Regions from separate parts of the Aeromonas intestinalis genome, predicted to be linked through region 2. Evidence: predicted binding sites of a transcription regulator. Region 2 holds the regulator's gene; the other holds the start of a gene.
What was found. Region 2 encodes MetJ, which represses methionine synthesis genes. Its sites were predicted from a motif close to AGANNTCTAGANNTCT; they were not measured.

Region 1: the regulator MetJ is predicted to act here: its motif matches at 11,037-11,052, upstream of metN (methionine ABC transporter ATP-binding protein MetN).

What each region holds. Positions count from the first base shown of each region.
Region 1 is NZ_JBSTYK010000012.1:40,593-56,258, forward strand. It holds gene ACW5W7_RS15535 (hypothetical protein) at 1-96, shown strand, start outside; gene ACW5W7_RS15540 (ATP-binding protein) at 244-4,533, shown strand; gene ACW5W7_RS15545 (EAL domain-containing response regulator) at 4,514-5,725, shown strand; gene ACW5W7_RS15550 (HAMP domain-containing methyl-accepting chemotaxis protein) at 5,764-7,737, shown strand; gene rfaH (transcription/translation regulatory transformer protein RfaH) at 7,800-8,300, opposite strand; gene metQ (methionine ABC transporter substrate-binding lipoprotein MetQ) at 8,398-9,198, opposite strand; gene ACW5W7_RS15565 (methionine ABC transporter permease) at 9,225-9,878, opposite strand; gene metN (methionine ABC transporter ATP-binding protein MetN) at 9,859-10,902, opposite strand; gene ppgK (polyphosphate--glucose phosphotransferase) at 11,563-12,306, opposite strand; gene queG (tRNA epoxyqueuosine(34) reductase QueG) at 12,389-13,552, opposite strand; gene ACW5W7_RS15585 (NAD(P)H-hydrate dehydratase) at 13,676-15,175, shown strand; gene tsaE (tRNA (adenosine(37)-N6)-threonylcarbamoyltransferase complex ATPase subunit type 1 TsaE) at 15,193-15,666, shown strand; gene ACW5W7_RS15595 (N-acetylmuramoyl-L-alanine amidase) at 15,657-15,666, shown strand, end outside.
Region 2 is NZ_JBSTYK010000008.1:261-15,926, reverse strand. It holds gene exeL (GspL family type II secretion system protein ExeL) at 1-777, shown strand, start outside; gene exeM (GspM family type II secretion system protein ExeM) at 774-1,265, shown strand; gene exeN (GspN family type II secretion system protein ExeN) at 1,262-2,020, shown strand; gene ACW5W7_RS11570 (helix-turn-helix transcriptional regulator) at 2,065-2,898, opposite strand; gene tyrS (tyrosine--tRNA ligase) at 3,040-4,305, shown strand; gene ACW5W7_RS11560 (LysR family transcriptional regulator) at 4,507-5,142, opposite strand; gene ACW5W7_RS11555 (NADH:flavin oxidoreductase) at 5,259-6,362, shown strand; gene yrfG (GMP/IMP nucleotidase) at 6,393-7,061, opposite strand; gene nudE (ADP compounds hydrolase NudE) at 7,217-7,834, shown strand; gene cysQ (3'(2'),5'-bisphosphate nucleotidase CysQ) at 7,866-8,678, shown strand; gene ACW5W7_RS11535 (aromatic amino acid transport family protein) at 9,092-10,369, shown strand; gene ACW5W7_RS11530 (tRNA-binding protein) at 10,465-10,803, opposite strand; gene ACW5W7_RS11525 (helix-turn-helix domain-containing protein) at 10,887-11,630, opposite strand; gene metJ (met regulon transcriptional regulator MetJ) at 11,667-11,990, opposite strand; gene metB (cystathionine gamma-synthase) at 12,211-13,380, shown strand; gene ACW5W7_RS11510 (bifunctional aspartate kinase/homoserine dehydrogenase II) at 13,381-15,666, shown strand, end outside.

The sequences.
Region 1 (15,666 bases), on a different contig from region 2:
AAAGATATCGGTCTGGAAGGGATGGATGTACAGGTTGCCCATGTGCGTGAGCGGGAGTTTCAAACCGGCTTCCGTCTCGGGAACCGAATAACCTGATGGCAGGGGGCCTGGCCCCCTTCATGCAGAAAAATGGCAGGCCTTGGCCTGCCTTTTTTCATGTCATCTGACAATGTTACAAATTTATTAGTCACACATTGCGCCAAAGCCTTTATTATCTCCACCCGGTTTGTAAGGGGTTCAGTCATGCCATCTCGTTGTTATCGCTTCATTTTGCTGTGCTGGCTCATCTGCTGGAGCTGGGCGGCACCGGCCGTTCCCGCCTCTAACCAGGCGGAGTCTGCCCATGCCGAACAGCGCTGGCTGAAGAAACACGACGAACTGGTGATCGGCATGGTCTCGGTGGACTGGCCCCCCTACGTCTATGCGGATGGTCGTGGCAGCTTTCACGGCCCCCTCGATGATTTCGCCGAACTGGTGGCCGGGCACATGGGCCTGCCCCTGCAATATCGGGGATACCCCGATTACGTCCGTGCCCAGCAGGGGCTGCAGGATGGGGAGGTCGATCTGCTGTTGGGAGTCACACCCGTGCAGTCATCCGAGGAGAGGGCCCTGATCTCTCTGGATATCATGGGGGTGCCGAGGGGCATATTGCTGATGCGCTCCCAGACTGACACCTCGCTGTCGGCGGCGAAGGCATGGCGCTGGGTGTGCATTCGTGGCTTCGGGGCGTGCGATGAACTGGCCAGGCTGGGGATGACCAGGGTCGAGCATGCCGACAACGCCGACGAGGCGGCCGTGCTGGTGAAACGCGGGCTGGTGGATGCCTATCTGGCGGATCTGCCGACCCTGCTGCGGTTGCAGCATCAGCGTCAATACAACGAGTTGCTGGTGGTCACCCCGGCCTGGGTACCATCGACCCGGTTGACCATGACGCTCTCCGCACGGGAGAGCGGACTGCGGGGACTGGCCCAGCGGGTACTGGAGAGCATCCCGGACAGTGAGCGCTGGCGCCTGCTGGAGACCGGGGGGGGCATCGATTACAGCAAGCTGGGTGGGCCGCATCAGACCCTGTTCAGTCAAGAAGAGCTGGACTGGCTGGCCCAGCACCCGACCCTTAAATATGGGGTTGCTCCCCATTGGCCGGCGGTGAGCGAAATCGATCCACACGGGAAGCTCACCGGTTTTGTGGCCGACCTGCTGGCGCTGGTCGGCGAGCGTTCCGGCCTCCATTTTACCCTGGTGCCGACCCAGAACTGGGTGGAGACCATCGATCAGTTCAGTCAGCGACAGCTGGATCTCATTCCCGCCATCACCCCCACCGATGAACGTCGTGAGCTGATGCTGTTCACGCCGGAATACGCCTTCATTCATCGAGTTATAGCCGCCAGGCAGGGAACACCTGAAATCGAGGGGCCGGATGCCCTGCGGGGCCACCGGGTGGGGATGGTGGCCGGTTCGGTGGAGAAGTTGCTGCTGGACAAGGTGGGAGCGAAGATTGTGACCACCTCCAGCGACAGCCAGCTATTGTCCCTGCTGGACAGCGGTCAGGTGGATTATGTGCTGATGAATGTGACCACCCTGGAGCAGGCCCTGAAGCGGGGTTTCAACGATCGTTACCAGGTCGTGCTCTCCGGCAGCGACCTGCGGGTTCCGGTTGCCATGGCGGTGCACAAGCAAGATCCCATGTTGCAGCAGATCCTGACCAAGGCGCTGCTGTCGGTCCGGCCGGACGAGCTGGCCAGGCTGGAACACAAGTGGATGTCCCTGACCATACAGACGGGGATAGATCCGGCGACCGTGCTGCTCTGGTCCTCCCTCGGCGCCGGCATCTTCCTGCTGTGCGTGCTGCTCTTCATCGGTTGGAATCGCACCCTGCGCCGCCAGATCTCCCAGCGCCAGCAAGCCGAGCGTCAGCTCAGCGAGCAACTGACCTTCGTGCAGACCCTGCTCGATTCCCTGCCCAACATGGTGGTTCTGCGGGACAAGGAGCTGCGCATCACCCTGTGCAATCACGCCTATCGGGATACCTTCATCGGTGAGGGAGACGAGGAGCGTTTCCACCCGGCCAATCTGCCCCCCTCCGAACGGGAACGGGTGTTGCGCGAAGAACGGGAGGTCTGGCGCAGTGGCGAGATGCTGGAGGGGGCGGGTTACAGCCGACGCCAGGATGGGTCCTCCTTCCATGTCATCTATGCAAAGCAGCCATATCGTTCAAGGAACGGCGATATGCTGGGTGTACTGACTGTTCTAACCGATGTCAGCAGCATAAAAGAAGCTGAAGAGCGCGCCCGTCAGGCAGAAGTGCGGCTCACCCAGATCACCGACAGCATGCCGGGCATCGTCTACCAGTACCTCTGGATCGGGCCAGGCAAGGGGCGTTTCCTCTATGTCTCGCAAGGGGCGGGGGAAATTCTCGGCGTGAGTGACGAGCAGATGGTCGCGGTGGATTCGGGTGGCGAGCTGTTCGGCTTCACCGAAGCGGCGCTGCAGGAGTTTGTCGGCAAGGTCGCCTACCATGCGGAGTTGCTGGCTCCCCTCGACCTCGAGGTCAAGGTGGATCGGGAGGAAGGGGCACGCTACCTGCAGGTGCGTGGCAGCTTCCTGCGCCAGGAAGAGGGCATTATCCTCAACGGCGTCATCCATGACATCACGGCCCTCAAGCAGCAGGAGCTGGAGCTCAGGGATGCCAGGGCCGTGGCGGAGCAGGCGATGCAGGCCCGTAGCCGCTTCCTCGCCACCATGAGCCACGAGCTGCGCACCCCCATCTCCGGCATGCACGGCATGCTGGAGCTGCTGCAGATGAGCCAGCTCGACGACGATCAGCGCTATCTGCTGCGCAACATTTCGACCTCGGCCAACAGTCTGCTCTATCTGGTCAACGACATCCTGGATTTCTCCAAGATGGAGGCGGGCCAGTTGCAGTTGCACTATCATGCCTGCCGCCTCACCTCGGTGGTCTGCGATGTCATCCGGGGTCACGCCACCCTGGCCTATGGCAAGGGGCTCAAGGTCACGCTGGCCTGGGGACCCGAGGTTCCGGATCAGGCCTGCATGGACGAGATCCGGGTCGGTCAGGTGCTCTCCAACCTGCTCAACAATGCGGTGAAGTTCACCGAGGCGGGGGCCATCGCCATCCGGGTGGGCTATCAGGACAACCGGTTGCAGTTCGTGGTTCAGGACTCCGGGATCGGCATCGCCGCCGACAAGCAGGAGCATCTCTTCACGCCCTTCAAACAGGTGGAGTCCGATATCACCCGCCGTTTCGGTGGCACCGGGCTCGGCCTTGCCATCTGTCATCAGCTGAGCCAGAAGATGGGCGGTGCGCTGGTGCTGGAAAGCGAGCTGGGGGTCGGTACCCGGGTCACCTTCAGCGTGCCCCTGCGTGAGTGCCAGTGGAACACGCCGCCTCTGGCCGATCAGGACTGGTGGTGGCTGGGAGAGGACAGGGGGGCACAGGAGGCGATGGCCCAGCTTGGCGCCAGGCTGCGGCCTTTGCCGGCGCAGGGGTGGCAGCACCTCTCGGGAGGACGCCTCATCGCGGAAGAACGTGCGCTGGAGCAGCGGCTCGGAAGCGACTGGCAGCAGCAGTTGCAGCTAATCCCCCTCAAGGGGCTGGTACTCTCCACCAAGGAGGCCTTGCGCAGCCGGATGGAGAGCGATGACTGGTGGCGTCTGGGCCTCTCTCCCCTCTACCCGGATCTGCTGCTGGAAACCTGTCATCAACTCGCGGGCCAGGGCATTCCCCGGCCGGCCCAGTTGCAGCTGGACAAGCTGCAGGGGCGAGTACTGGTGGCCGATGACCATCCCGTCAACCGGGCCCTGCTGGCACGACAACTTGCCATACTGGGCATAGAGGCGGTCATGGTCGAGGACGGGGAGAAGGCGCTGCGGACCTGGCAGGGGCAGGGGTTCTCCCTGTTGCTGACCGATTGCCACATGCCGGTGATGGATGGCTACAGCCTGACCCGGGCCTTGCGCGCGGCGGGGGAGTCGTCCCCCATCATAGGGGTCACGGCCGATGCCTCGGAGACGGCCAGCGAGCAGATGCTGGCAGCGGGCATGGACGACATGTTGTTCAAACCCTATAACCTGGAGGCTCTGCGCCAGATGTTGCTGCGCTGGCTGCCGGCCGCGATGGCGACAAGCGACGAGGCTGAGGGTTCAGACCCGGCAGTGCAGGATGAGGAAGCACCGCTGTCCGCCTCACACTGGATAGCGCTGTTTGGTGATCTGGCGGTTGCCCGTGAGATGGCCCTGGAATATCTGGCCTCCAATCGCCAGGATGGGGAGGAGATGGCGCGAGCCTTGGCCCGTCAGGATACCCAGGGGCTGGTGGAGATTGCCCACCGGATCAAGGGGGCCGCCCGCATGGTCGGACTGTCGACCCTGGCGACGGAGGCGGCGCAGTTGGAGACGGTGGCTCGCTTGAAGCAGTTGGATAGGCTGGCACAATTGTGCCAGCGAGTAGAAACATTGATGAACGGGATCACAGGCGACATTGGATTATGGCTCGATGAACAATACCCAGCATGAGTTGACCATCCTGGTGGTGGAGGATCACAGCTTCCAGCGCAAGGCGCTGATGCATCAGGTGAGCACGCTCTGCCAGGGCAAGGTGCTGGAGGCCGGAGATGGGGAGGCGGCACTGGCGCTCTGTCAGCATCATCAGGTCGATATTTTGTTTTGCGATCTGCGCATGCCCGGCATGGATGGCATGGCGCTGCTGCGGCGGCTCTCCCTCGGGGGCTTTCGGGGGGGCATCATACTGTGCAGCGCCCTCGAGGATGATGTAGTCGATGCCGTGCTGCGCATGAGCGCCGCCTATGGCCTGCAGGTGCTTGGGCGTATCGGCAAACCCGCCACCCATCAGCAGATCCGGCAGCTGATCGACAGCTGGCAGCCCCGTCAGGAGCGCAACCGGGAAGAGGATCGCCACAGTCTGACCCTGGATGAGCTCAGCCAGGCGCTGGAGCAGGATCAACTGCTGCCCTGGTATCAGCCCAAGGTGAGTTTCGGCAGTGGCCAGTGGATCGGCATGGAGGCGCTGGCGCGCTGGCAGCACCCGGAATATGGTCTCATCTCGCCGGCTCACTTCATTCCGCTGGCGGAGCGACACGGTCTCATCGATGCGCTGACCGAGGTCATCATCGGCAAGTCACTGCGGGATGGTCACCTGTGGGAGCGCACCGGGCTCTCGCTGAACCTGTCGATGAACCTCTCCACTACCTCCCTCATCGAGGGGGATCTGTGCAATACCCTGCTCAATCACTGCCAGCGTTGGAGCATCAACCCCGAGCTGATCACTCTGGAGGTGACCGAGAGCGCCTTCGTCAAGGAGCTGGGCAAGTCCCTCGAGGTACTGACCCGTCTGCGCATGCACGGCTTTGGCCTCTCCATCGATGACTTCGGAACGGGCTACTCCTCCATGCAGCAGTTGGCATTGCTGCCCTTCACCGAACTGAAGCTGGACCGATCTTTCGTCGATCGCTGCTATGAGGATCCCTCCCGGCTCGCTATCATCGAATCCAGTATCGAACTCGCCCGCAAGCTGGGACTCAAGTCGGTGGCGGAAGGGGTCGAGGATGAACCTACCTGGCAACTCCTCAGCCGGCTGGGATGCGATGTGTGTCAGGGCTTCTTCTCCGCCCGCCCCATGCCACGGGAAGAGCTGCTGGCATGGCACCGCACCTGGCAGGAACGCTTGCCGGCACTGATCACCATGTGAAGTCCGGGCTGGATGCCCGCCGTAGAACAAGGATGTTCATGAAAATATCAAGCAAGCTGCTACTGAGCTTTTGTTTCATCAATCTGCTCATCATTCTCTCCTCCGCCCTGGTCTACCATCAGCTCGGCCGCATAGAGCAGTCGCAGGATGCCCTGCTGTCACAAACCCTGCCTGCCCTGCAGCGGGATGAAGCGAGTCAGAAGGCGCTCATTGCAACCGTTTCCTCCCTGCGCGCCTATCTCATCCTGGGCAAGGATCCAGCGCAGGGGGAGCGCCTCAAAAGAGAGTGGGAGTCGGCCTGGCGACTCATCGAGGGACAGTCGTTCAAGCCGGAGCTGGCGCAGTCCCTCAAGGGATTCAAGGCCAGTCAGGAAAAGGTGTGGGCGCTGGCCCATACGGAAGAGAACCTGCCGGCCCACAGCCTGATGCTGCTGGAGGCGGGCCCCCTCGCCGAAGCGGCGCTCGATCAGCTGCAATCCTTCGCCAACGAAGAGGTGGCAACCCCGCAGACCGAATTGCCAGGGGATCGCCGCCTGCTGCTCAAGCAGGTGGGGGATGCCTACAACGGCCTTGCCAACGCGCTCTCCGCCCTGCGGGACTTCCTCATCTCGGGGGAGAAGGAGTATCAGGAAAAGTACCAGGACTACTACCAGTTCCACCTGCAGCGGGTGGCGGAACTCAAGCAACAGGAGGCCAACTTCAGCGAGGCGCAGAAGGGGATCTGGGCCTTGTTCGAGCAGATGTCCGCCCCCTTTGCCGAGTTGGTGGGCCAGGTGATCGCCCAGCGCCAGGCGCCGGACTGGGACAGGGCCAACCACCTGATGGCCACCGTGATCGAGCCCGCTCTGACGAGCCTTGCCGATCAGCTGGCCTCCCAGGTGACCCACACCCAGGGCGAGGTGGATGCCATGGCCGGCAAGATGGCCAGTGCCGGCCAGACCATACACAAAACCCTGTTGTTGGCGACAACCAGCGTCATCTTGCTCGGTACCCTGGTGGCGTTGCTGTTCAGCCGGCGTCTCACGCGGGATATCGCGAGCCTGGTGGCCCGTGCCGGGCTGGTGGCGGATGGCCGTCTGCCGGCCGACCCCTTGCCGATACTGCGTCAGGATGAGCTGGGCGGACTGACCGGCTCCATCAACCGGATGTCGAGCCAGCTGCGCCAGCTGGTCGGCGAAATCCAGGGGGCGGTCGGTCAGGTGCAGGGGGCCTGCGGTGAGGTGGGCCGCACCAGCAATACCATAGTGGACGAGCTGGCGAGCCAGAATCAGCGGGTGGATACGGTCGCCGCCGCTATCGAACAGATGTCGGTCAGCACCCGGGATGTGGCGGGCAACATCGCCGAAGCCGCCGAGGCGGCGCGCCAGACCGAACGACAGGCCAGGCAGGGGGGCGATGCGCTGGTGCGCATGGAGTCCACCATGGCGCAGATTGCCCTGATGATCACCGAAGCCAACCAGGCGATGGGGCAACTTCGCAGCCAGAGCGAACAGGTGGGACGCGTCACCGAGGTGATCGCCACCATCGCCGAGCAGACCAACCTGCTGGCTCTCAATGCCGCCATCGAGGCAGCCCGTGCCGGCGAGCAGGGGCGGGGCTTTGCGGTGGTGGCCGACGAAGTGCGTCAACTGGCGAGCCGTACCAGCCAGTCGACGGCGGAGATCAATCAGACCATCGACTGCATCCAGCAGCAGACCCGCCAGACCGCCGAGACCATAGGCAGTGGTACCCGTCTGGTGGCACAGGGGCAGGATGTGGTGACCTCGGTGACCGGTGCGCTGGAGACCATGATGCAACTGGTACAGGATCTCTCCAGCCAGCTCGGGACCATCGCCACCGCGACGGATCAACAGTCCAGGGTCGCGCAGGAGGTGGCGGGGACCGTGGAGGAGATAGCTACCCTCAGTCGTCACTCCAGCGAGCACAGCCAGCAGGGGGAGGCGATCGTCGAGCGCCTGGCGCAGGAGACGGGTCGCCTGACTTCGGCCATCAGTCGCTTCGAACTCAGATAAGACAAAGGCAGGCCAAGGCCTGCCTTTGTTGCTCATGTGGTCGAGACATGCCCGATCCGCTCTCAATCCAGTCGACGGAAACTCTGGTTGTCGAAGCTGCTGCTGGTCTCCTGATTGAGCAGGGTGACCAGCAGGATAGCCCGCTTCTCGCCGTCCGGCTCCAGATAGATGGCCTCGAAACCGGCAAGGGGGCCCGATTCGATGACGACCTTGTCACCCTGACTCGGCAGACGGGCATAGCAAGCCCTCGCCTCGTCGCTGTCATCCCGGCTCATCAGGCGATAGATGAGCTGACTGCTGACCGAGCTCCACTCCTTGCCGAAATGGATGATGCGGCTGATGCCACGGGTCGACTTCAGGGTGATGGGCGGGATCACGTCGAGATCCACGAGAATGAACAGGTAGTTGGGGAACATGGGTTCGCGCACCGGTACCCGTTTGCCGCGGCGCAGCTTCTCGATTTCCACCATGGGGTAGTAGGATTCAACCCCCTGGGCTGCCAGATGGGCGCGAGCGCGAGCCTCTTCCTTGGGCTTGCAGTAGGCCAGATACCATTTCTTCATTGTTCTGATTTTGTCGTGTTGCCGTGCTTTGGGCCTATGATAACGAGGGTAAAAAAAAAGGCCACGCTTGGCGCAGCCTTTTTTGCAGAGTTAGTGATTACCAACCTTTTACCAGGCCGCCCTTGAACAGCTCGGTGCCTTTCTTGTAGACCTCGTCGGTCTGGAAGGACTGGACGAACTCCTTGACCTTCTCGTCATCCTTGTTGTTCTCGCGAGCAACGATCAGGTTGACGTAGGGGGACTCCTTGTCTTCAACAAACAGGCCGTTCTCGGTCGGGGTCAGACCAATCTGACCGGCGAAGGTGTTGTTGATGATGGAGAGATCCACGTCTTCCAGGGAGCGGGGCAGTTGCGCGGCTTCCAGCTCGACGATCTTGAAGTTGCGCGGGTTGCTGGCGATGTCCAGTACGGTGGCTTCCAGGCCAGCGCCTTCTTTCAGCTTCAGCAGACCTTGCTTCTCCAGCAGGATCAGGGAGCGACCCAGGTTGGTCGGATCGTTCGGGACCGCGATCTGGGCACCGTCTTTGAGCTCGGAGAGGGCCTTGATCTTCTTGGAGTAACCGGCGATCGGGTAGACGAAGGTGTTGCCAACCGGTACCAGTTTGAAGCCGCGATCACGGATCTGGGCATCCAGATAGGGCTTGTGCTGGAAGGCGTTGACGTCGACGCTACCGTCGTTCAGCGCCACGTTCGGGGTGACGTAGTCGGAGAAGGTGACGATTTCGACGTTCAGGCCGAACTTCTCTTTCGCAACCTTGGCCGCAGTCTCGACCAGCTCGGTCTCGGGACCGGCGATGGCGCCGACCTTCAGGGTCTTGTTCTCTTCCTTCTGGCCGCAGCCAACCAGAACCAGGGTAGCCAGCAGGGCTGCCGCAGCGGATTTAATGCCCAATTTCATAAAAACCTCCTGTCAGAAATCGACGATTAACGATGATCACATTGTTGAACCAGGCGCTCACCCGCGCTCTGGATGAGTTGAACCAGCACCACCAGAATGACCACGGTGACCAGCATGACGGTGGGATCGAAGCGCTGGTAGCCGTAGCGAATACCCACATCGCCGAGGCCGCCCCCCCCGATGGCACCGGCCATGGCGGAGTAGTTGACCAGAGTGACGAGGGTGATGATGACGCTGTTGAGGATGCCGGGCAGGGCCTCGGGCAGCAGCACCTTGGTGATGATTTGCAGGGGCTTGGCCCCCATGGCCTTGGCGGCTTCCAGCAGACCGTCCGGCACTTCCATCAGGGCCCCTTCCACCAGGCGGGCGATGAAGGGCACGGCGCCTATGGTCAGCGGCACGATGGCGGCGATGGTGCCGATACTGGTCCCGACGATGAAGCGGGTCAGCGGAATGATGGCAACCAGCAAGATGATGAAGGGCACGGAGCGACCGACGTTGACGATGATGCCGAGGGTCCGGTTCAACACCGGGTTGGCCAGGATCTGGCCTGCCTTGGTCACGTGCAGCGCGACACCCAGCGGCAGGCCGAGCAGGCAGCCAAACAGGGCGGAGGCAAACACCATGATCAGGGTGTCGCCGAGTGCTGAGATCAGCAGATTAATCATGGCTTCGGACATAACCCATTACCTCCAGCTGAATGTGGTTGTCGATGAAGAACTGTTGGGTCGCCTCGCACTGGGCCTCGTCCCCGAACAGTTCGGCCAGCAGGAAGCCGAACTTGACCCCGCCGGCGTATTCGATGTCCGCACTCAGAATGCTGATATCGATGTTGAAGCGGCGACTCACCTCGGAGATGAGTGGTGAATCGACGGTGGTACCGGTGAAGCCGAGCTTGACCAGGGGGTAGCTGCCGGGGACGCGATCCGGGCTCATCCGCTCCTGGTACTCCTGCGGCACCTCCAGATGGATGGTGGAGTGGATGAAGTCACGGGCCAGCTGGGTCTTGGCATTGCTGAAGAACCAGGCGACTTCCCCCTGCTCGATGAGGCGGCCGTCGCTGATGATGGCAACCTCGTCACAGATCCCTTTCACCACGTCCATTTCGTGGGTGATGAGCAGGATGGTGAGCCCCAGCTTGACGTTGATCTCCTTGAGCAGGCTCAGGATGGAACGGGTGGTCTGGGGATCCAGGGCCGAGGTGGCCTCGTCGCACAGCAGCACCTTGGGGGCGGGCGCCAGGGCGCGGGCGATGGCGACGCGCTGCTTCTGGCCGCCGGACAGCTCGGACGGATAGGCCTGGGCGCGCGCTTCCAGCCCCACCAGGGCCAGCAACTCTTCGACTCGTGTCTGGATCTGGGCTTTGCTCCAGCCTGCCAGCTCCAGCGGGAAGGCGATGTTCGCGAACACGGTGCGGGAGGAGAGCAGGTTGAAGTGCTGGAAGATCATGCCGATCTGGCGGCGAGCCTGGGTCAGATCCCGCTCGGGCAGGGCGACCAGATCCTGGCCATCGACGATGACCTGGCCCTCGGTGGGACGCTCCAGCAGGTTGACGCAGCGAATGAGGGTACTCTTGCCGGCCCCGGAGGCACCGATCACCCCGAAGATCTTGCCTTGGGGCACATGCAGGCTGACATCACGCAGGGCGTGCACGGCATCACTGCCTTTACCGTAGACTTTGTTGAGACCGATCAACTTAATCATGGATTCTTCCGTGCTAACAGCCTTAAAGCACAGGGCGCTACAGGCGGGTGAATTGGGCAGAGGTTACACTGGGTTGCTCTGCCATTATGGTGGATGATGCTAAGATGTCCGGACGGCCATGTCAACGCATGTTTTGACGTCTAGACGTCTAAAAAATGGATAAGGATTGCCGCTATCTGGCTATGGCAAAGTGGGTCATCAAAAGCATGAATATATAATTCGAAACCAAAACAAAACTTCCGTTCATATGACGGCTTTTATCTCGCAAGTTGTTGTTTCACTGGTTTTAGTCGGATGGTTGGCGCACGGCTCCTGCCGATAGCCCCCAAGATGACATGAATATTAATATCTTGTCTCGTTCTCTTTTTTTCTCATCCCCATGAATTCAGAACAATAAACAGCCAGATTATGTCGAGCCTGCTTTTTATTCAGGGGAAATGCGATGGCAGAAGAGGGCAGATTGAGGCCCATTGATGAAGAGATAAAGGAGCAAGGGCGTTCTGGATTATTGCCCTCCTTCGTCTGCCGACAGAGAAGGCGCCATCTTTGTTGACAGACAATCCTGGGCGGATTGCCCGTTGTTGCGACGCGCGGGTGCGGCCGCTTTGCATAATGACAGGCCTGGCGATGGCCGGGCCTGTCATTTTTTCCTTGTCGGGATCATTGCCCTTGCTGGGCTTCTGCATAGAGGGCGGCACCAATGATGCCTGCCTGATTGAGGCTGGCCGCCGCCACCAGGGGAGCCCGGGTCTCTATCTTGTCGATGAACTTGTCGAGCTTGGCGGCGCTGCCACCCCCCAGGATGAAGAGATCCGGGGAGAACAGAAACTCCAGTCGGGCCAGATACTTGTTGAAACGCTTGCCCCAGCGGCTCCAGGAGAGATCCTCGCGCTTGCGGGCCGCATCGGAGCAGTAGTGCTCGGCAATCATGCCTTCCAGCATCAGGTGGCCAAGCTCGGTGTTGGGCAGCAACTGGCCATTGACGAAGACGGCGGTGCCGATGCCGGTGCCGACCGTGATGAGGATGACGACTCCCTTGCGGTGCTGGCCAGTGCCAAAGCGCATCTCGGCGATGCCGGCGGCGTCGGCATCGTTGAGTACGTGACAGGGCAGGCCGGTCACGTCAGAGAAGAGGTGGGCGGCATCGGTTTCTACCCAGCTCTTGTCGATGTTGGCGGCACTCTTGGCGATGCCGTTATGGATGATGGCGGGGAAGCCGCAGCCCACCGGCCCTTTCCATTCGAAGTGTTCGACCAGAGCCTTGAGGGTATGGGCGATGGCGGCGGGGGTGGCCGGCTGCGGGGTGGCCAGACGGTAGCGCTCCCCGATGAGCTCGCCGGTCTTCGTATCGACCAGGCAGCCCTTGATCCCGGATCCGCCTATATCTACTCCCAACATCTGCATCAGAATGTTCCTTGTTGTGTGCCGACGATCAAATTCGGCAGAGCATGAAAAAATGGCTGTCATCAGGCAAGGATTTGATCGCTCAGGCGTGATCTGGCAATCCTTTTTCGATGCAGCGGATCAACAATGTCTTCTTCCTGTTCTCATCCTGCTGGCGCCGAGCCAACGTTGCCAGCGCCCATTGGATGTGCTCCGCCACCATGGGGTCGGCGCTCTCCAGTGCCTGTTGCAACGCTGCCATGACCTCGCTGCTGGCAAGACCATTGCCCAGCGCCACCGCCAGGTTGCGGCGCCAGCGCTGATAGCCGATACGGCGGATGGGGCTGCCTTCGGTGTGCTTGAGAAATTCAGGCTCTGACCAGCCCCACAACGTGAGCAGGGGAGGGCGATGCAGGTTGGGGCGCGCCTTGAAGTCCTCCTCCGGGCTCGCATCAGCATAGCGATTCCAGGGGCAGATGAGCTGGCAGTCATCGCAGCCGTAGATGCGGTTGCCCATGAGCGGCCGAAACTCTTCGGGAATGGGGCCGTCGTTCTCGATGGTGAGATAGGAGATGCAGCGTCGTCCGTCCACCACATAGGGGGCGACGATGGCGCCGGTCGGGCAGATGTTGATGCAGGCCACGCACTTGCCGCACTGCTCTTTCTCGACCGGTGTGTCCAGGGGCAGGGGCAGATTGATGAGCAGCTCCCCGAGGAAGAAGAAGGAGCCCGCCACTTCATTGATCAGCAGCGAGTGCTTGCCCACCCAGCCGAGCCCCGCCTTGGCGGCAAGGGGGCGTTCAAGCACGGGGGCCGAATCGACGAAGGGGCGCCAGTTTGGCTCCTCATCCAGTGGCAGACCCGAGGCCTGGACGAGTGCCTGGCAGCGTTGTTCGATGCGCTCCCCCAACTGCTTGAGGCGGTTGCGCAGTACCTTGTGATAGTCGCGTCCAAGGGCGTAGCGGCTGATGTAGCCGAGGGCGGGATCTCGCAGGGTGCTGGCGAAGCCGGCTTCGAAGGGGAGGTAGTTCATGCGCACCGACAGCACCCGTTTGGTACCGGGCAGCAGCTCATGGGGGCGTGCCCGCATCATGCCGTGACGCGCCATGTAATCCATGGTGCCGTGATAGCCCGCATCCAGCCAGGCTTGCAGTCTGGGCTCTTCGACTCGCAGGTCGGTATCGGTGATCCCGACCTGGTCAAATCCTAGCTCGCGTGCCCAGAGCTTGATATCTTGGGCCAGCTGATGGAGTTCGGCTGTCGTCATGCTGCGCCGCTGGTCCTCTGCCAGGCAGACGGGCGCCGGGGGAACACGCAGGGCAGTGAGCGGAGCCGCGTCATGGGCCCGGTACAGGTCCGGATCACAGGATGATGGGGATGAGGAGCCGTCATGGTGCAGGTTATCGAAGGTGCTATCAGCAAAAATGAAGGCCTCAGTCTAGCACAGCCCCTGTGGCGCACCGAGCAGATCCGTCTGCTGGAGCGGCGCTGGGCCCAGGTGGAGGAGAGCGACACCTACGCGCTGATGGAGCGTGCCGGTGGCGCCTTGTGCCACTATGCCCGTCATCATTGGCCCCATGGTCACCATTGGTGGATCTTCGTCGGTCCCGGCAACAACGGTGGCGATGGCTATGTGCTGGCCCGCCTCGCCAAGAAGGTGGGCCTCGATCCCCGAGTGATTGCCAGCCGGGCTCCCCACCTGCTGAAAGGGGATGCAAAGCGGGCCGCCTATGCCTGGCTGGGTGAGGGGGGCGCCGTGGTGCTGGCCGACGAGGCCGATTTCAGTCTGCTACCGACGCCGGATCTGGTGGTGGATGCACTGCTTGGCACCGGTGTCCATATCCCGCTGACCCCTTCCATGACAAAGATCGTCGCAACCATCAACGCTTTGGCTGCACCCGTATTGGCCGTGGATCTCCCCTCAGGGCTCAACGGTGATACCGGCCGTGCCATGGGGGCGCTGGTGCGGGCGACCCGCACACTCACCTTCATCGGCATCAAGCAGGGCATGCTGACCGCTGATGGGGTGGATGGGGTGGGTCAGCTCGATTGCGACGCTCTGGGGGTGACGATGCAAGATGACATGGCCCCTGCCGCCTGGCGCATCGACTATCCCAGGCTCCTCTCCTGCCTGCCAGCGCGCCCTCGCTCGGCCCACAAGGGGGAGAACGGCCGGGTACTGCTGGTGGGGGGAAACCTTGGCATGCAGGGGGCCATTCTGCTGGCGGGACAGGCCTGTTTGCGGGCAGGGGCCGGGTTGGTGCGCCTGTGTCAGCACCCGGATCTGCCTCCCGCCAGCCTGGTGCAACCCGAACTGATGGGGTCTGACGGCGATGATCCTGGCTGGGCCAGGGTACGGGTGCTGGGCCCCGGGCTTGGCCGAAATGAGTGGGCCCGTACCCAGTTTGAGCGCGAGATGAAGATCCCGGGCCCTCTGGTATTGGATGCCGACGGACTGAATTGGCTGGCGCAGGAGCCCCGTCATCAGGATAATTGGGTGCTCACGCCCCACCCGGGGGAGGCGGCCCGCTTGCTGGGTTGCACCATCGCCGAGGTGGAGGCCGACCGCTTTGCCTCCGTCACCCTGCTGCAACGACGCTACGGCGGCGTGGTGCTGCTCAAGGGGGCGGGCACCCTCATCAGTGACGGGGGGCAGACTGTGCTTTGCAGAGAGGGCAATCCCGGCATGGCCAGTGGCGGCATGGGGGATCTGTTATCTGGTATAATCGCCGCCCTCCTGGCCCAGGGCTGGTCTGCCACCATGGCGACCTGGCTCGGCGTCGCCATCCATGGCGAGGCGGCTGACCTGGCCGCGGCCGATGGGGAGCGTGGCATGCTGGCATCGGATCTGCTGCCCTGGATCCGCCGTCTGGTCAATCCGACACAGTAACAAGTTATAAGAAGAGCATGGCAAAACAGTTGATGATGACACTGCCGGACGAGGCAGCAACAGTGGCTCTGGGTGGACGCCTGGCACAGGCGTGCCAGCAGGCGACCACGGTATTCCTGCACGGCGCCCTCGGGGCCGGCAAGACCACATTGACCCGTGGCTGGGTGCAAGGGCTCGGCCATCAAGGCAAGGTTAAGAGTCCGACCTATACCCTGGTGGAACCCTATGAGCTGGCCAGCTGGCAGGTCTATCACTTCGATCTCTATCGATTGGCGGATCCGGAAGAGCTGGAGTTCATGGGCATCCGGGACTATTTCGGCGCAGATACCCTCTGTCTGGTGGAGTGGCCGGAAAAGGGAGAGGGCTGGCTGCCCGCCCCCGATCTCGAGATTACCCTGACGTATGTAAACGAGCAGCGTGAGGCCCGGATAGTGGCCCGCACTGCTATTGGCGAAGCCATTCTGGAACGGTTGTCATCTCAGTGCGCTTGA
Region 2 (15,666 bases):
CCGGATGTGCTGACCCTGCCGCTGGCCACCGAGGGCTGGTCCGCCCTGCAACTGGGGGAGGAGTGGCTGCTGCGCCAGGGGTCTCGTCAGGGCATAGTGGCGGAGGAGCCCCTGTTGGCCATGTTGCTGGCCACCCAGGCTGAGCCCGTGACCATCCACAGCCACACGCCGCCACCGGCCATGGCCGGTGCCAACTGGCTGCCGGCGGATCCCGAACTGCCCATGCTGCTGCTGGCCAAGGGGGCCCTTGGCTGCCAGGCGAACCTGCTGCAGGGGAAGTACCGTCCCCAGACCGAATACGCCCGTCACTGGTTGCAGTGGCGCAAGGTGGCCGTGGTGGCCGGTTTGCTGCTGCTGGTGGCCCTGACCCAACGTGGCGTACACCTGTATCAGCTGGCGGAGCAGGACAAGGCGCTCAAGGCCGAGATCCGGCAGGTCTATACCCGTATCTTCCCGGGGGAGAGCCGGATCGTCAATGTGCGCAGCCAGATGACCCAGCACCTCAAGCTGCTGGGAGAGGCACCCCAGGACGGGGTCCTGCTGCTGTTGACCGAGCTGGCCCCGGTGTTTGCCGAGGTGCCGGGTCTCAAGCCCGAAGTCATGCGTTTCGATGCGGCCAGGGGCGAGCTCAGGCTGCAGGTCACCGCACCCGGCTTCACCGAGATAGAGCGTTTTCGCGAGCTGGCGGGCAAGCGCTTCGAGGTGCAGCAGGGAGAGGTGCGCAGCACCGAAGGCAAGGTCGAAGGGGCACTGGTGCTCAAGGGTAAATCATCATGATGGACAAACTGCAAGGCTGGTGGCGTGGCATCAGCACCCGTGAACAGCGACTGGTGGCGGTGGGGGGCGGCATCTTGCTGATCGGGCTCTGCTACTGGGTCATCTGGCAACCCGTGGCCAACCGCATCGCCGAGCGCGAGCGGCAGGTGATCAATCAGCAGCAGACCCTGGCCTGGCTCAAGGAGAAGGGCCAGGAGGTGCTGGCGATGCAGGGTAGCCAGGGTCGTCAGATAGACACCAGCGGCACCCTGGACGGGGTGGTGAACCGCACCGCCTTCAACCAGAAGATCAAGATCGCTCGCCTGCAGCCACAAGGGCAGGAGTTGCAGGTGTGGATCGACACCGTGCCTTTTGACGATCTGCTGCTCTGGCTCGCGACCCTGTCGGGTCAGCACGGGGTTCAGGTGCAGATCATCGAGGTGGCGCGGGAGAATCTGGCGCCGGGTCTGGTCAAGGTGAGACGTTTACAATTGAGTCGTCCCGAATGAAGCATAGAGTTCTAATTCCAGTCATTTTTTTGGTGACTTATCTCGTCTTTTTACTGGTGCAACTGCCCGCTACCCTGGTGGTCCGTTACCTGCCTCTGCCCGCCAACCTGGTGCGGCTGGAGGGGGTGAGCGGCACCCTCTGGAGCGGCCAGATAGCCAGGCTGCAATACGCCAGTGAATCCCTGACCCAGCTGCGCTGGGACCTCAACGGCTGGTCCTTGTTGCGATTCGCCCCCGAGGTTTCGGTGCGCTTCGGGGACAGGGCCGGTTTCAACGGTCAGGGGATCGTCGGCTGGAATGGCGCCGCCTTTGGCCGCGACATCACCCTCAACGCGCCGGCCCCCTGGCTGCTGGAGCGGCTGCCCATGCGGCTGCCCTTCCCGTTGACGGCGGCGGGCCAGTTGCAGCTCAAGGTGGATCAGTTTGCCCAGGGCAACCCCTGGTGCGAACAGCTCTATGGCAATCTCTATTGGTATGGGGCCGAGGCCGACACCCCGGCGGGCAAGCTGGCGCTGGGGGATCCCGAGGCCAAGCTGACCTGCCTGGATTCGCACCTGGTGGCCGAGCTCAAGCAGGGGTCGGAGGCGGTCCAGGTGATGGGCAAGCTGGAGCTGCAGGCCAATCGCCAGTACCTGTTCCAGGGCAGTCTCAAGCCGGGCCCTGAGCTGCCGGATCAGATGAAGCAGGGGCTGCCCTTCCTCGGCCAGCCCGACGGTCAGGGGCGCTTCCCCCTGCGCTACCAAGGCAGGATCTGATTCTTTGCTCGATGCAGAACACCCCGCCACGGCGGGGTGTTCTGTTATGGGGGGGAAGAGGCGTCGGTATCCGGTGTCGGGGTCGTGATCAGGTGATTGAGGAAGTAACCAAACAGCTCCGCTTGTGAGCCGATGCGCAGCTTGCCGTAGAGGTGCTTGCGGTGATTCTTTACCGTGCCGCTGCCTATCCCGAGCGTGGCGGCGATGGCCTCGGCATCCTGGCCCTGCAGCAGCAGTTCGGCCACCTGCCGCTCCCGCCGGGTCAGCAGCTCGGCCCCCAGACTCTGCATCCCCTCATCGATCACCTGCCTGAGGCGGGTCCCGTCCAGCCTGGCGCCATCGTCCTTGGTGGCGTCCTGTGCCAGCAAGGGGGATGCTTGCCGCCAGTGCTGGCGACAGAGGGCGTGCAGCAGGGGGAAGAGCTCGTTCAGCCTGGCCCGTTCCCCGGTACTCAGCGCCCGGCGTTTGGCGAGCCGGCCGAGAAACAGCACCAGGGTGAGATTGGGGCGGATGGGCATGATCAGCCCTACTTCCTCCTGCCAGCCGGTCGCCTCGTAGAAGCGCTGGCGATAGTCGGGATCCAGCGGGCCACGGGTGACCTCGGCCAGGGTCCAGACCCCGGCACCGAGTCCGTTTTCCAGCGCCTGCATGAAGGGATCCTGGCCGAAGTGGCCGGCGAGGTAGCGATCGAACAGCAGTGCCCGCTGATGGCTCAGGTTGTCGTAGAGGTAGACGGGCCGCCTGCCCACCCCGAGCAACAGGGCGCAGTCGAATGCCACCCGCTGCTGGATGAGACGCACCAGGGCGGCCGGAAAGGCCAGGCCATGAAGGGACTCGACAGTCTGGGTCAGGGCGAGGGTATGGGCGGCGCTGTTCATCTGAGGACGGGATCTCTGCTGGGGCTGGGCCCGATAGGCCCCATGCTAGCACGGCAGTGATAAAACTGTCCCCAGAGGGACATATCCGCGGGAAGGCGGCGGAGAGAGGATAGGGGCTTTTCCTCTGCCGCTGGAGCACCCATGACAGACCCCCACCTGCTCGATGATCTGATGGCCCGTGGGCTCATCGCCCAAAATTCTGACCCAGAGGCCCTGGCCGCTCACCTGGCTGCGCCGCGCACCCTCTATTGCGGCTTCGATCCCACCGCCGGCAGCCTGCACATCGGCCACCTGGTGCCGCTCCTGATGCTGCGGCGCTTCCAGCTCGCCGGTCACAGGCCGGTGGCCCTGGTGGGGGGCGCCACCGGCCTCATCGGGGATCCCAGCTTCAAGGCGGCCGAGCGCACCCTCAACAGCGGCGAAACCGTGCAGGGCTGGGTCGCCAGTCTGTCGGCCCAGATCGCCGCCCTGCTGCCGGCCAGTGACGGCTTGGCGGCGCCGCAACTGGTCAACAACGCCGACTGGATGGGGCAGATGTCGGCCCTGGATTTCTTGCGGGACGTGGGCAAACACTTCTCCGTCAACGCCATGCTGGCACGGGAGTCGGTACGCCAGCGCCTCGCCCGCCCGGATCAGGGCATCTCCTTCACCGAGTTTGCCTACGCCCTACTGCAATCCCAGGACTTCGCCGTGCTGCACGAACGGCTCGGTTGCACCCTGCAGATAGGCGGCAACGATCAGTGGGGCAACATCACCAGCGGCATGGATCTCACCCGCCGCCTGCACCGGGCCCAGGTGTTTGGCATGACCCTGCCCCTCATCACCAAGGCCGATGGCACCAAGTTCGGCAAGACGGAAGGGGGTGCCATCTGGCTGGATCCGGCGCTCACTTCCTCTTACGCCTTCTACCAGTTCTGGCTCGGCACCGCGGACGAGGATGTGTACAGCTTCCTGCGCTACTACAGCTTCATGCCGCTCTCAGCCATTGCTGCGCTGGAGGCGGAGGATGCGGAGCGTCAGGGCCGCAAGCGGGCACCCCAGGTGCTGGCGGACGAACTGACCGCCCTGGTGCACGGTGAGGCCGCGCTCGCGCAGGCGCAGGTCATCAGTGAGCAGCTGTTCAGCGGTCGGGTGGCAGAACTGGGCGAGGCGCAACTTGCACAACTCGCCGCCGGTGGTCTGCCGACCTCGACCCGGCAGCCCGAGGACGATCTGGTGGCGCTGCTGGTGACGAGCGGACTCGCCGCTTCCCGGCGGATCGCCCGCGAACTGCTGGCCGCCGGTGCCATCAGCCTCAACGGCCGGCTGGCCGAGGGGGCGGAACTAGCCGAGACCGACTGGCGTTTTGGCCGCTACCTGCTGCTGCGCCGGGGCAAGAAGCAGTACCACCTGGTACTGCAATCCTGATGCTGGATGCCCCATGTCCGGTCTGCTCGCGGATCACGTAGTCGAGGGCGCGTGTGACGAGGGCCGGGTAGGCGCGACGCCCGGTCAAAGCGTCAGGAGGCTGATTGTTCCGGTGATGCCGAAGGCCCGCCGAGTTCACGGATCACGTAGTCGAGGGCGCGTGTGACGAGGGCCGGGTAGGCGCGACACCTGGTCAATGCGTCAGGAGGCTGATTGTTCCGGTGATGCCGAAGGCCCGCCGAGTTCGCGGATCACGTAATCGAGGAAGTGGGTGATGAGCGCCGAGTCCGCCCGCCGCTGGGTATAGAGGGCGTAGAAGTGTGCCCCCTTGGGCCGGTAGGCGGGCAGCACCTCGCACACCGTGCCCGCAGCCAGATCCTCGGCCACCAGATAGCGGGGCAGGCGGGCGATGCCGAATCCCTGGCACATCGCCATCTGGATCGACTTCTTGCTGCTGAAGGCGAGCTCCCCCGTCACCTCGAGGGGAATATCTCGACCCTGGTGGAGCAAGGGCCAGGTGTCGTGGCGGGCATAATCCTGGCTGCGGGTGATGAGGCTATGGCGACGGCGCTGCAAACCGTCGAGTAACTCTTCGTGCAGGGCTATCATCTGGTCGGCCTGCTGGCAGGCCAGCTTGCCCGCATCCGTCAGCTGCACCCGGCGGGTGGTGCGGCTGAGCAGCACGGCTCCCAGATTCTGCTCAAGGTGACGCAGATCCTTGGAGGCCTTGCTCGGGGTGATGCCGAGGTGGTTGGCGGCCGCGGCGAAGGAGCCGAAGCGGGCGATGGCGAGCAGCAGCCGCATCAGGTAGAGGGTATCGAGCTTGTGGTTGTCCATGGGGGCTCTTTATTACGTCCTGTTGGGAATGAGTGTCTTTCTTTCAGGTCTGATTATGTCTTTTGGGGCTGGGATTATAGTGGCGTCAACGAGGCACAGATGCCAGGAGAAAGCACATGCACCAGCCATTGAACGAAACCTTCCACTTTGTGCGGGCCGGGCTGCGGCTCAAGAATCGGGCCGTGCTGGCCCCGCTGACCCACAACATGAGCGCCGACAATGGGGATCCCGGCCGGACGGAGCTCGACTGGCTGGCCCGCTGCGCCGAGGGAGGATTTGGCCTGCTCATCGGCGCCGCCACCCAGGTACAGCCGGGGGGACGCTGCTGGCCCGGCCAACCGGCCCTGATGACGGATGCTCAGCAATCGGCCTTTGCAAAGCTGGCGCAGAGCGCAGGGGAGCACGGCGCCCTGGCGCTGATCCAGCTGCATCACGGCGGGGTTCGTGCCTTGCCCGAGCTGAACGGTACGGCCCCGGTGGGCCCCGGCGCCATTCCCCCGGGGGGGCGTTATCCGCTCGGAGTATCGGCACTGACGGAGCCGCAGATCCTGCAACTGGTCGACGCCTTCGTACTGGCCGCCGAGCGTGCCCATGGCGCCGGTCTGCATGGCATTGAGCTGCACGCCGCCCATAACTTCCTGCTCTGCAACTTCCTCAATCCCTTGCTGAACCGGCGGGAAGATGGCTGGGGAGGGAGTCTGGCCGGGCGGGCACGCATGCTGCTGGCCATAGTGCGAGGCATCCGGGAACGTCTACCGCGAAGCTTCCTCATCGGGGTGCGGCTCTCGCCGGAGAGCTATGCCCACATAGAGGGCATCCAGCTCGCCAACCAGCTGGCGCTGGTCGAGTTGCTGGTGGAGGAGGATGTCGACTACCTGCACTTCTCCATGGGGGACAGCTTCAAGGCGGCGAGCGAGGATCCCGCCGGGGGTTCCCTGCTGGCCGCGGTGCGCGCCGGAGTCGCGGGACGGGTGCCCCTCATGGTGGCGGGCAAGATCCGGGATGCCGAGTCTGCCAGGCAGGCCCTGGCGGGCGGGGCGGATCTGGTGGCCATAGGGTCGGCGGCCATCGGCAATCCGGACTGGCCGAAGAGGGTGAACCGCGATCTTCCCCTGGATCAACCCCCTTTCGAGACAGCCCGGCTGACGATGTCCGGCTTCACCCCCCGGGCCCAGGATTACCTTCGCAGCTTTCCCGGTCTGGTCGCGCAAGCCTCTTGAGGTGAAGGCCGGACGCCCGGTGAGGGGGGGTCAGGCAGTGAGGGGCAGCAGGTCGGCGTAATCCTTGAGAGCCGGGAAGTGCTGGAACCGCAGGGGCGGCATGGCGCTGTCGGGCTGGTGGATGCCGAGCTGATGGGCCACGCCGTAGTCGGCGGAGGCCGTCAGGATCCGCTCGCTGTCGTCGATGAAGAGGGTGCGGGCGGGATCGAAGGGCAGGCGTTCGGCCAGCGCCTGCCAGCAGTGCTGGCTCTCCTTCGACCAGCCGAGCTCGTGGGTGCTGACGATCTCGTCGAGATGCTTATCGAGCCCAAGCCGTTCGATCTTGACCGCCAGGCTGGCGGGATGGGCGTTGGTGAAGAGAACCCGGCGCTTGCCGGCGGCCTTGAGGGCGGCGAGAAACGCGACGGCATTGGGGCGCCACTGGATCTTCCCCAGGATCTCCTGCTTCATCCCCCGGATGTCGAGCCCCAGTGTCTGGCTCCAGTAGTCCACGCAGTACCAGTCGAGGGTCCCCGCCACCGCCTCGTAGTGGGCGTCGATGCGCCGCTTTGCCTCGTCCAATGCGAGATGGTGACGCTCGGCATAGCGCGCCGGTACCAGGGTCTGCCACAGGTGGCTGTCAAACTGCAGGTCGATCAGGGTGCCATCCATGTCGAGCAAAACGGTATCAATATGGTGCCAGGGGAGGGAGGCGGGCATGCATCATCCTTTCGTATCGCGTAGCGAGGGAGGTGGGGTGGAAAGGGCGGGATTATACCGGATTTTTCAGACACCTTTAGCACACTTGCCCCGTGGTGTTCGTTCGGTGAGTCGTTTACTCTTGAAGCACGATTTTTGATGAGCAGCCAGCCCCGATGAGTGACAGTCACAAGTGCAACCCCGTACACCTCAGTGTCGATGCCCTGGCACAGGACAAGGCCAAACCGGCGATCCTCAAGGCCGAGATCGTGGCCGAGAGCCGGTTGTTCAAGGTGGAATCCCTGCACCTCCAGTTTTCCAACGGGGAGGAGCGGGTCTACGAGCGGATGCGTGGCGGCAACCGGGGGGCCGTCATGGTGGTGCCCCTGCTCGATGCGCATACCCTGCTGCTGGTGCGGGAATACGCGGCGGGCACCCACTCCTATGAGCTGGGCTTCCCCAAGGGGCTGATCGATCCCGGCGAGAACGCCTTCGAGGCGGGCAACCGGGAGCTGATGGAAGAAGCGGGCTTCGGGGCCCGGGATCTGGTGTCCCTCAAGCAGGTCTCCCTCGCCCCCGGTTACTTCTCCAGCCGGATGGACATCCTGCTGGCACGGGAGCTCTACCCCGAGCAGCGCGTCGGCGACGAGCCGGAGCCCCTCGAGGTGATCCCCTGGCCCCTCGACCAGATCGATGAATTGTTGGCGCGACCCGACTTTACCGAGTCGCGCAGCATCAGTGCCCTGCTGCTGGCCCGCAAGTGGCTGGCAGAGCAGGGAAACGAGCGCCCCTGAGGCGCAGAGCTTGGAAAGTAGAGGTAGCGAGATGCAGGAGCTGTTGTCCTGGGTGCCTGGGGTCAAGGAGATTGCCCGCGAAGCAGGCAGGATCCTTCACGAAATCTATCACGGCGGTCAATTCGAGCGTCAGCTGAAGGAGGATGCGACCCCGGTCACCAGTGCCGATCTTGCTGCCGATGCCTACCTCAAGGAAGCGCTGTCGGCGCTGACTCCCCATATTCCCGTGCTGACCGAAGAGGCAGCCGACGTTCCCTTCAGCCTGCGGGCCGCCTGGCGGCAATACTGGCTGGTGGACCCTTTGGATGGCACCGGCGAGTTCATCGCCGGCAGCGGTGACTTTGCCACCCTGATCGCCCTGGTGCGGGACAACGTGCCCGTGCTCGGGGTCATCTATGCCCCCGAATCCGACGTGCTCTACTGGGCGGTGCGTGGCCACGGTGCCTTCAAGGAGGCGGGGGGGGAGGTCTATCCCATCAGCGCCATGCACCACGAGCACGATCAGCCGGATGCTCTGGTGGTGGCCATCAGCCGTCGCCAGAAGCTGGAGCGACTGACCCGCCGTCTCAACCCGGCCATCAACTACGAGCTGATCCCGCTCGGCTCCAGTTCGCTCAAGTCCTGTTTGGTGGCGGAGGGGGCCGCCGACTGCTACGTGCGCCTCGGCCCCACCGGCGAGTGGGACACCGCCGCCGCCCAGTGCATCGTCGAGGCGGCCGGGGGGCGCATCCTCAGCCTGGCGCTGCAGCCTCTCAGCTATAACGAGACGGAGTCGCTGGAGAACCCGGACTTCATCGTGATGGGGGATCCGGATCTCGCCTGGGGCAAGATCCTGGTCAGCTGAGGGAGCGGGATCCCGCTGCCGACATCGAAAAGGGCGACCTCAGGGTCGCCCTTTGCGTTAGCGTAATCATCTGCATTCATGCATGTTCAACAGGGATATGCGCTAGCCATTGGCGTGAATGGCAGTGGATCGTCACAACAAGCCATGATTGTCTGGTCTGTCATTTCATGTAATTCTGCAATACACTAACCTGTCAAAGTAAAAAATCAAATTTATCGATAATTTTGGTTTTATATATCGCTAAACTGTTCTTGTTTGGTATTTCTTGAACATCAAGGCCGCTTCCCCCTTCCCGATCACACTGGCTAGGCCGCGCTTTGGTAGTGAGATCTGCCAGTCACCTTTTTTGAGAATTAAATTCTGAAAGAGCACAATCATTGCAGTTTTAAATACTGACAATAAGTGAATTATCGATGAGTTTATCTGCAGAGGTCACCGCGGAGCTGTCCGGTTCCCAAGCTGTCGTCGCCCACACCGGCTGGCGTCGTCACGATACCCACTGGGTCATCAGCCTGTTTGGCACCGCGGTCGGTGCCGGCATCCTGTTCCTGCCCATCAACCTGGGTCTCGGCGGGATCTGGCCCCTGGTCATCGTCGCCGTACTGGCCGGTCCCATGACCTTCCTGGCTCACCGTGGGCTGGCGCGCTTCGTGCTCTCCTCCTCCCGCCCCCAGGCGGATTTCACCGAGGTGGCGGAGGAGCATTTCGGCAAGATGGCCGGTCGGCTCATCTCCATGCTCTATTTCCTCTCCATCTTCCCGATCCTGCTCATCTACGGCGTCGGCCTGACCAACACGGTGGAGAGCTTCATGGTGAATCAGCTCGGCATGCTTGCCCCAAACCGGGTGATGCTCTCCGGCGTGCTGGTGCTCGCCATGATCGCCGTGATGCTGGCCGGCGAGAAGGCCATGCTGCGGGCCTTCGCCTTCATGGTTTATCCGTTGGCGGCCATTCTGGCGGCGCTCTCTTTCTACCTCATTCCCCAGTGGCACTGGCCACAGATGGTGGCATTTGAAGGGGGGAGCTTTCTCAACACCGTCTGGCTGGCGCTGCCGGTGACGGTATTTGCCTTCAGCCACGCCGCCGCCATCTCGGGTTTTGCCAACGTACAGCGCCGGGAATACGGCGAGCAGGCGGAGGCCAAGAGCGGCCTCATCCTGCGCAACACCACCGTCATGCTGGTGGGTTTCGTGCTGTTCTTCGTCTTCTCCTGCGTGCTGAGCCTCTCCCCGGCCCAGCTGGCCGAGGCCAAGGCCCAGAACGTCTCCGTGCTCTCCTATCTTGCCAACATCACCGACAACCCGGTGATCATCACCCTGGGGCCGCTCATCGCCTTCATCGCCATCAGCTCCTCCTTCCTCGGCCATTTCCTCGGGGCCCGCGAGAGCCTCAAGAGCCTGATCGCCAAGCCCACCGGCCTGTCGCTCGGGAGGGCGGACAAGGTCGGCATCGCCCTGATGTTCTTCGCCATCTGGGGGGCGGCGGTCATCAACCCCGGCATCCTCGGCCTGATGGAGACCCTCTCCGGCCCCGTCATCGCCATGATCCTGTTCATCATGCCGGTGGTGGCCATCTACAAGGTGGAGGCGCTGGCGCGTTTTCGTCAGGGCTGGGTCAACGGTTTCATCCTGCTGACCGGATCGCTCGCGGTGTCGGCGGTGCTGTACAGCCTGCTGGTAAAAGCCCACTGAAACAACCGTATGACGTAAAATAATCAAACGCGCCGCGACCCCGGGGTCGCCTCTCTTGTTTCGTCTGGCTGAGTGTTCTGTTCACGGAGGGGGATTTATCCCAGCTTGGCGCCGTTTTCCACCGCCTGCTCCGGGATGGCCATCACCACGGCGCCGTCCGGGCGGTAGAAACCGGTGAGCAGAAATTCCGACTGGAAGGGGCCTATCTGCTTGGTGGGGAAGTTCACCACCGCCACTATCTGGCGGCCCACCAGATCGCCCGGTTGATAGAGGTCGGTGATCTGGGCGCTGCTCTTGCGCACCCCGATCTCGGGGCCGAAATCCGCCCACACCTTGTAGGCGGGTTTGCGCGCCTCGGGGAAGGGCTCGACCCGCACCAGGGTGCCCACCCGGAGCTCCACCATCTCGAAATCCTGCCAGCTTATGGTCTGCATCTTGGCTCCTCGTTTCGCCTGCTCCATCTGCCTGCCAGCATGCCTCATGAGCCCGGCGTTGTCTTCGGCGCAGAGCCGATCCGTTATGGCAACTGGCCGTTTTGCTGGCGCCAGAGGGACGGGGTCAGGCCGGTCTCGGTGAGGAAGCGTTCGGCGAAGGCCCCCTGATCCCGGTAGCCGCAGCGGCAGGCTATCTCGCCGATGGGCAGGGAAGTGTGGGCCAGCAGGTTGCGGGCCAGCGCCATGCGCCGCTGCCGGATGTAGTGGGAGACGCTCATGCCGAGCTGCTGGCGAAAGGCGTGCTTGAACTGGCTCTGACCGAGGCAGGCGAGGGCGGCGAGGCGCGCGTTGGTGAGGGGCTCGGCGAGGTGGGTCTCGATATGGCGCTGGACCCTGACGATGCGCGGGGGGATGGGGACGGCTGTGCTCTGAGGCTCCGCCAGCAGGTTCAGCCAGATCTGATCCATTCCCGCCACGTGGCGATCTTCGGCCACCATCTGGCGCAGGAAGGCAAGATAGTGGCGCTGGGCGGCATCCAGCTCGATAAAGGGGCGCTCGCCCAGGCGGCCCGGCAGCCAGGGGCTCTCCTGCACCAGGAAGGAGAGAGCCGGGTCGGCGGCGTAATCGTGACGCTCACCGGGGGCGATGACGCAGGCAAAGCCGGGGGGGAGGTGTCGACCCCGGCCCTGCACTTCTATCTCGATGGGGCCGTCCAGGGGGATCACCAACTGGGCGAAGTCGTGGCTGTGGCTGCTGATATCAGACTGGTAGCGGCGCAGGCTGAAGGGACTGGCCGATGACAATGACGCGGCCAGGGGCCGCGTCATTGAGGGGGAAGTGCTCTTTGCCATCTGCTCGCAAGCTTATTCGGCGTCGAAGTCTTCGATCTCCTTGCCGAGCGCTTCCATGATGGCGCGCGCCTCGGCTGGGACGCTGTCCGGGTGATCCTTGCGCAGATCCTCGTCACCGGGCAGCGGCTGGCCGGTAAAGGCGTGCAGGAAGGCTTCACAGAGCAGCTCACTGTTGGTCGCATGACGCAGGTTGTTCACCTGGCGACGGGTGCGCTCATCGGTCAGCACCTTCAGCACCTTGAGCGGGATCGAGACGGTAATCTTCTTGACCTGTTCGCTCTTCTTGCCGTGTTCCGCGTAGGGGCTGACGTAGTCGCCGTTCCACTCTGTTCCCATGATCCACCTGTTCTCATTTGGCCGTGAGCGCGGATTTTAACCCTTAAGGAAATCAATGGCAATCCAACAGCAAAGCCATTTAGACGTCCAGAAGTGTTGACGGCTTTTTTAAGCTGGCGTACTGTGGTTCATCATGGGCCTGTGCTATGGCCGACCGAGAGGGATGACGTGGGCGACTGACCGCCAGCACGGTCCCCAGACAGATCAAATGGAGAGTGACATGACCCACAAGGCCACCCTGGCGGTACGTACCGGCATTGAGACAGATACCCAGCACGGCGCCGTGGTGCCGCCCATCTATCTCTCCAGCAACTACACCTTCGCCGATTTCGGTGAACCGCGCACCTACGATTACGCCCGCTCAGGCAACCCGACCCGCACCAACCTGGCGGATGCGCTGGCGGCCCTGGAAGGGGGCGCAGGCGCCGTGGTGACCGGTACCGGCATGGGCGCCGTTCACCTGGTGACCACGGCCCTGCTCAAGGCCGGCGACCTGCTGATCGCCCCCCATGACTGCTACGGCGGCACCTGGCGCCTGTTCGAATACCTGGCGGCCAAGGGGTACTACAAGGTGCTGTTCGTGGATCAGGGGGATGCCGTCGCCCTGGCCGAGGCGCTGGCCCAGAAACCGGCGCTGGTGTGGGTGGAGACCCCCTCCAACCCGCTGTTACGGGTGGTGGATGTGGCCGCCATCGCCACCGCGTCTCACGAGGTGGGGGCCAAGGTGGTGGTGGACAACACCTTCCTCTCGCCGCTGCTGCAGCAACCCCTGGCCCTCGGCGCCGACCTGGTGGTGCACTCGACCACCAAATACATCAACGGCCACTCCGACGTGGTGGGTGGGGTGGCGATCGCCAAGGAGGCCGCCCTTGCCGAGTCGCTGGTGTGGTGGGCCAACTGCCTGGGGCTGACCTCGGGGGCCTTTGATTCCTATCTCACCCTGCGGGGCCTGCGCACCCTGGCGCCGCGCCTGCGCGCCCATCAGGAGAACACGGACCGGATCCTTGCCTTCCTGCAGCAGCAGCCCCTGGTGAAGACCATCTATCACCCCAGCCTGCCGAGTCACCCCGGTCACGAGATTGCGCGCCGTCAACAGTCCGGCTTCGGCGCCATGCTAAGTTTTGAACTCGATTGCAGCGAAGCAGGCCTGCGCGCCTTCCTGGATGCGCTGACCTTCTTCTCGGTGGCGGAATCCCTCGGCGGGGTAGAGAGCCTGGTGGCTCACCCCGCCAGCATGACCCACAGGGCCATGACCCCAGCGGCGCAGCAGGCGGCGGGCATCAGCGCCCAGCTGCTGCGCCTGTCGGTCGGCATAGAACACGGTGAAGACCTGGTGGCCGATCTGGCCCGGGCATTTGAACAAGCAGCATTGGCAGAGCAGGTGAAGTAAATGGAACAGCAGCAAGGAGAGGTAGCGGTGGCAGCAGAAGCAGCGTTGAAGCGGCGTCATGTGCACAAGTTCGGTGGCAGCAGCCTGGCGGATCCGGTCTGTTATCGCCGGGTGGCCAGCATCGTCGAGCAGCAGACGGGCGGTCATGAACTGGTGGTGGTCTCCGCCGCCGGCAAGACCACCAACCGGCTGATCCAGCTGGTGGAGCTGGCCGAAGCGGGAGATGAAGCCGCCGGGGAAGCCATCACCGCTCTGCACGCCTATCAGCAGAGCCTGATCGACGGTCTGCTGGAGGGCGAGCTGCAACTCTCCCTGAGCAAGCAGCTTGCCGCTGATCTGCAACTGATCGCCAAGACCCTGGAAGGGCAGTTCGATCGCTTCGAGCGCAACGGCCTGCTCGCCTTCGGCGAGGTGTGGTCCGCGCGTCTGCTGGCCGCCCTGCTCAGCAGCCGTGGCGAACCGGCCATCTGGCTCGATGCCCGCAGCTTCCTGCGGGCCGAGGACGGCGCCCTGGTCAAGGTGGATACGGCGCTCTCCAGCGAACTGCTCAAGGCTCGTCTGGCGGAGCACGCCGGTCGCATCGTGGTGACCGGTTTCATTGCCGCCGACCTGGAGGGGCGTTCCCTGCTGCTCGGCCGCAACGGTTCCGACTACAGTGCCAGCCTCTTGGCGGCGCTGGCTGATGGCGAGTCCACCACCATCTGGAGCGACGTGGCCGGGGTCTACAGCGCGGATCCGCGCCGGGTGAAGGAGGCGCGTCTGCTGGAGCGTCTGAGCCTGGCCGAGGCCAACGAGCTGGCCCGTCTCGGCTCCTCCGTGCTGCATTCGCGCACCCTGCAGCCGGTGGCGGACAGCCGCCAGCGCCTCACCCTGCGCTGCAGCTACAACCCGGACGAGGGTTGCACCCACATATTGCGCCGTGCGCCGCGCTCCGGCGGGGCCCGCATCGTCTCCTCGGTGGATCAGATTGCGCTGATCGAACTGAAGGTGCTGCCCCAGACTGGCTATGACCAGACGGTGGCGGCCATCGAAGCCCACCTGGCCCGTCATCGCCTGCACCCTCTCACCCTGCAACGCCAGCCGGATCGGCGGGTGCTGCGCCTCGCCTACACCCTGGAGGTGGCCGAGGGGGCCTTCGAGGTGCTGCGGGACTTCCAGCTGCAGGGCAACTTCACCGGCCTCATCCAGAAGGAGGGCTACAGCCTGGTGGCCCTGGTGGGAGCCGGGGTGACCGACAACGCCGAACAGTGTCACCGCTTCTATCAGCTGCTGGCGGATCAGCCCCTGGAGTTCGTGCAGGTGGCCAGAGATGGGCTGAGTCTGGTGGCCGTGCTGCGCCAGGTGGTGCTGGAGCCTCTGCTCATCGCCCTGCACAGCGCCTTGTTCAGCCGCCCGACCCGGGTCGGTCTGGTGGTGTTCGGCAAGGGCAACATCGGCGGCCACTGGCTTAGCCTCTATGCCCGCGAGAAGGCGCGTCTCGAGCATGAGCTCAACCTGGCGATCACCCTCTATGGGGTCTTCGACTCCAAGGGGGGCCTGCTGGACGAGGAGGGGCTGGATCCCCTCAAGGTGCGGGACAAGTTTGATCCCAGGCCCCTCATCTGGCCCGAGCTGCTGGGCCAGCTGGAGCAGCACGGCTTCGATGCCCTGATCGCGCTGGACATGACGGCGAGCGAGACGGTGAGCCGCTACTACCCGGATTTTGCCCAGCTCGGCATCCACATCATCGCCGCCAACAAGTTTGCCGGTTCGGCGGAGAGCGAGTTCTACCAGCGCATCAAGCAGAGCTGCCGGGATCATCAGGTGCAGTGGCGTTACAACGCCACCGTCGGGGCGGGCCTGCCCATCCAGTCCAGCATCCAGATGCTGCGCCAGAGCGGCGATCGCATCCAGGGGGTCTCCGGCATCTTCTCCGGCACCCTCTCCTGGCTGTTCCAGCAGTACGACGGCAGCCGCCCCTTCTCCGAGCTGGTGGACGAGGCCTGGCAGCACGGCCTGACCGAGCCGGATCCCCGCGAGGATCTCTCCGGCCAGGATGTGCGCAGAAAGCTCTTGATCCTGGCCCGTGAGGCGGGTTTTGAACTCGACTCCGCCGACATCGAGCTGGAGAACCTGGTGCCCGTGCCCCTGCGCAAGGTGACCACGGATCAGTTCATGGACCGCCTTCAGGAGCTGGATGCCCCTATCCAGACGGCGTTTGAGGGGGCGCGCCGGGTCGGCAAGGTGCTGCGTTACGTGGCCCGCTTCGAGCACGATGGCAAGGCGCGGGTCGGGCTGGAGGCGCTG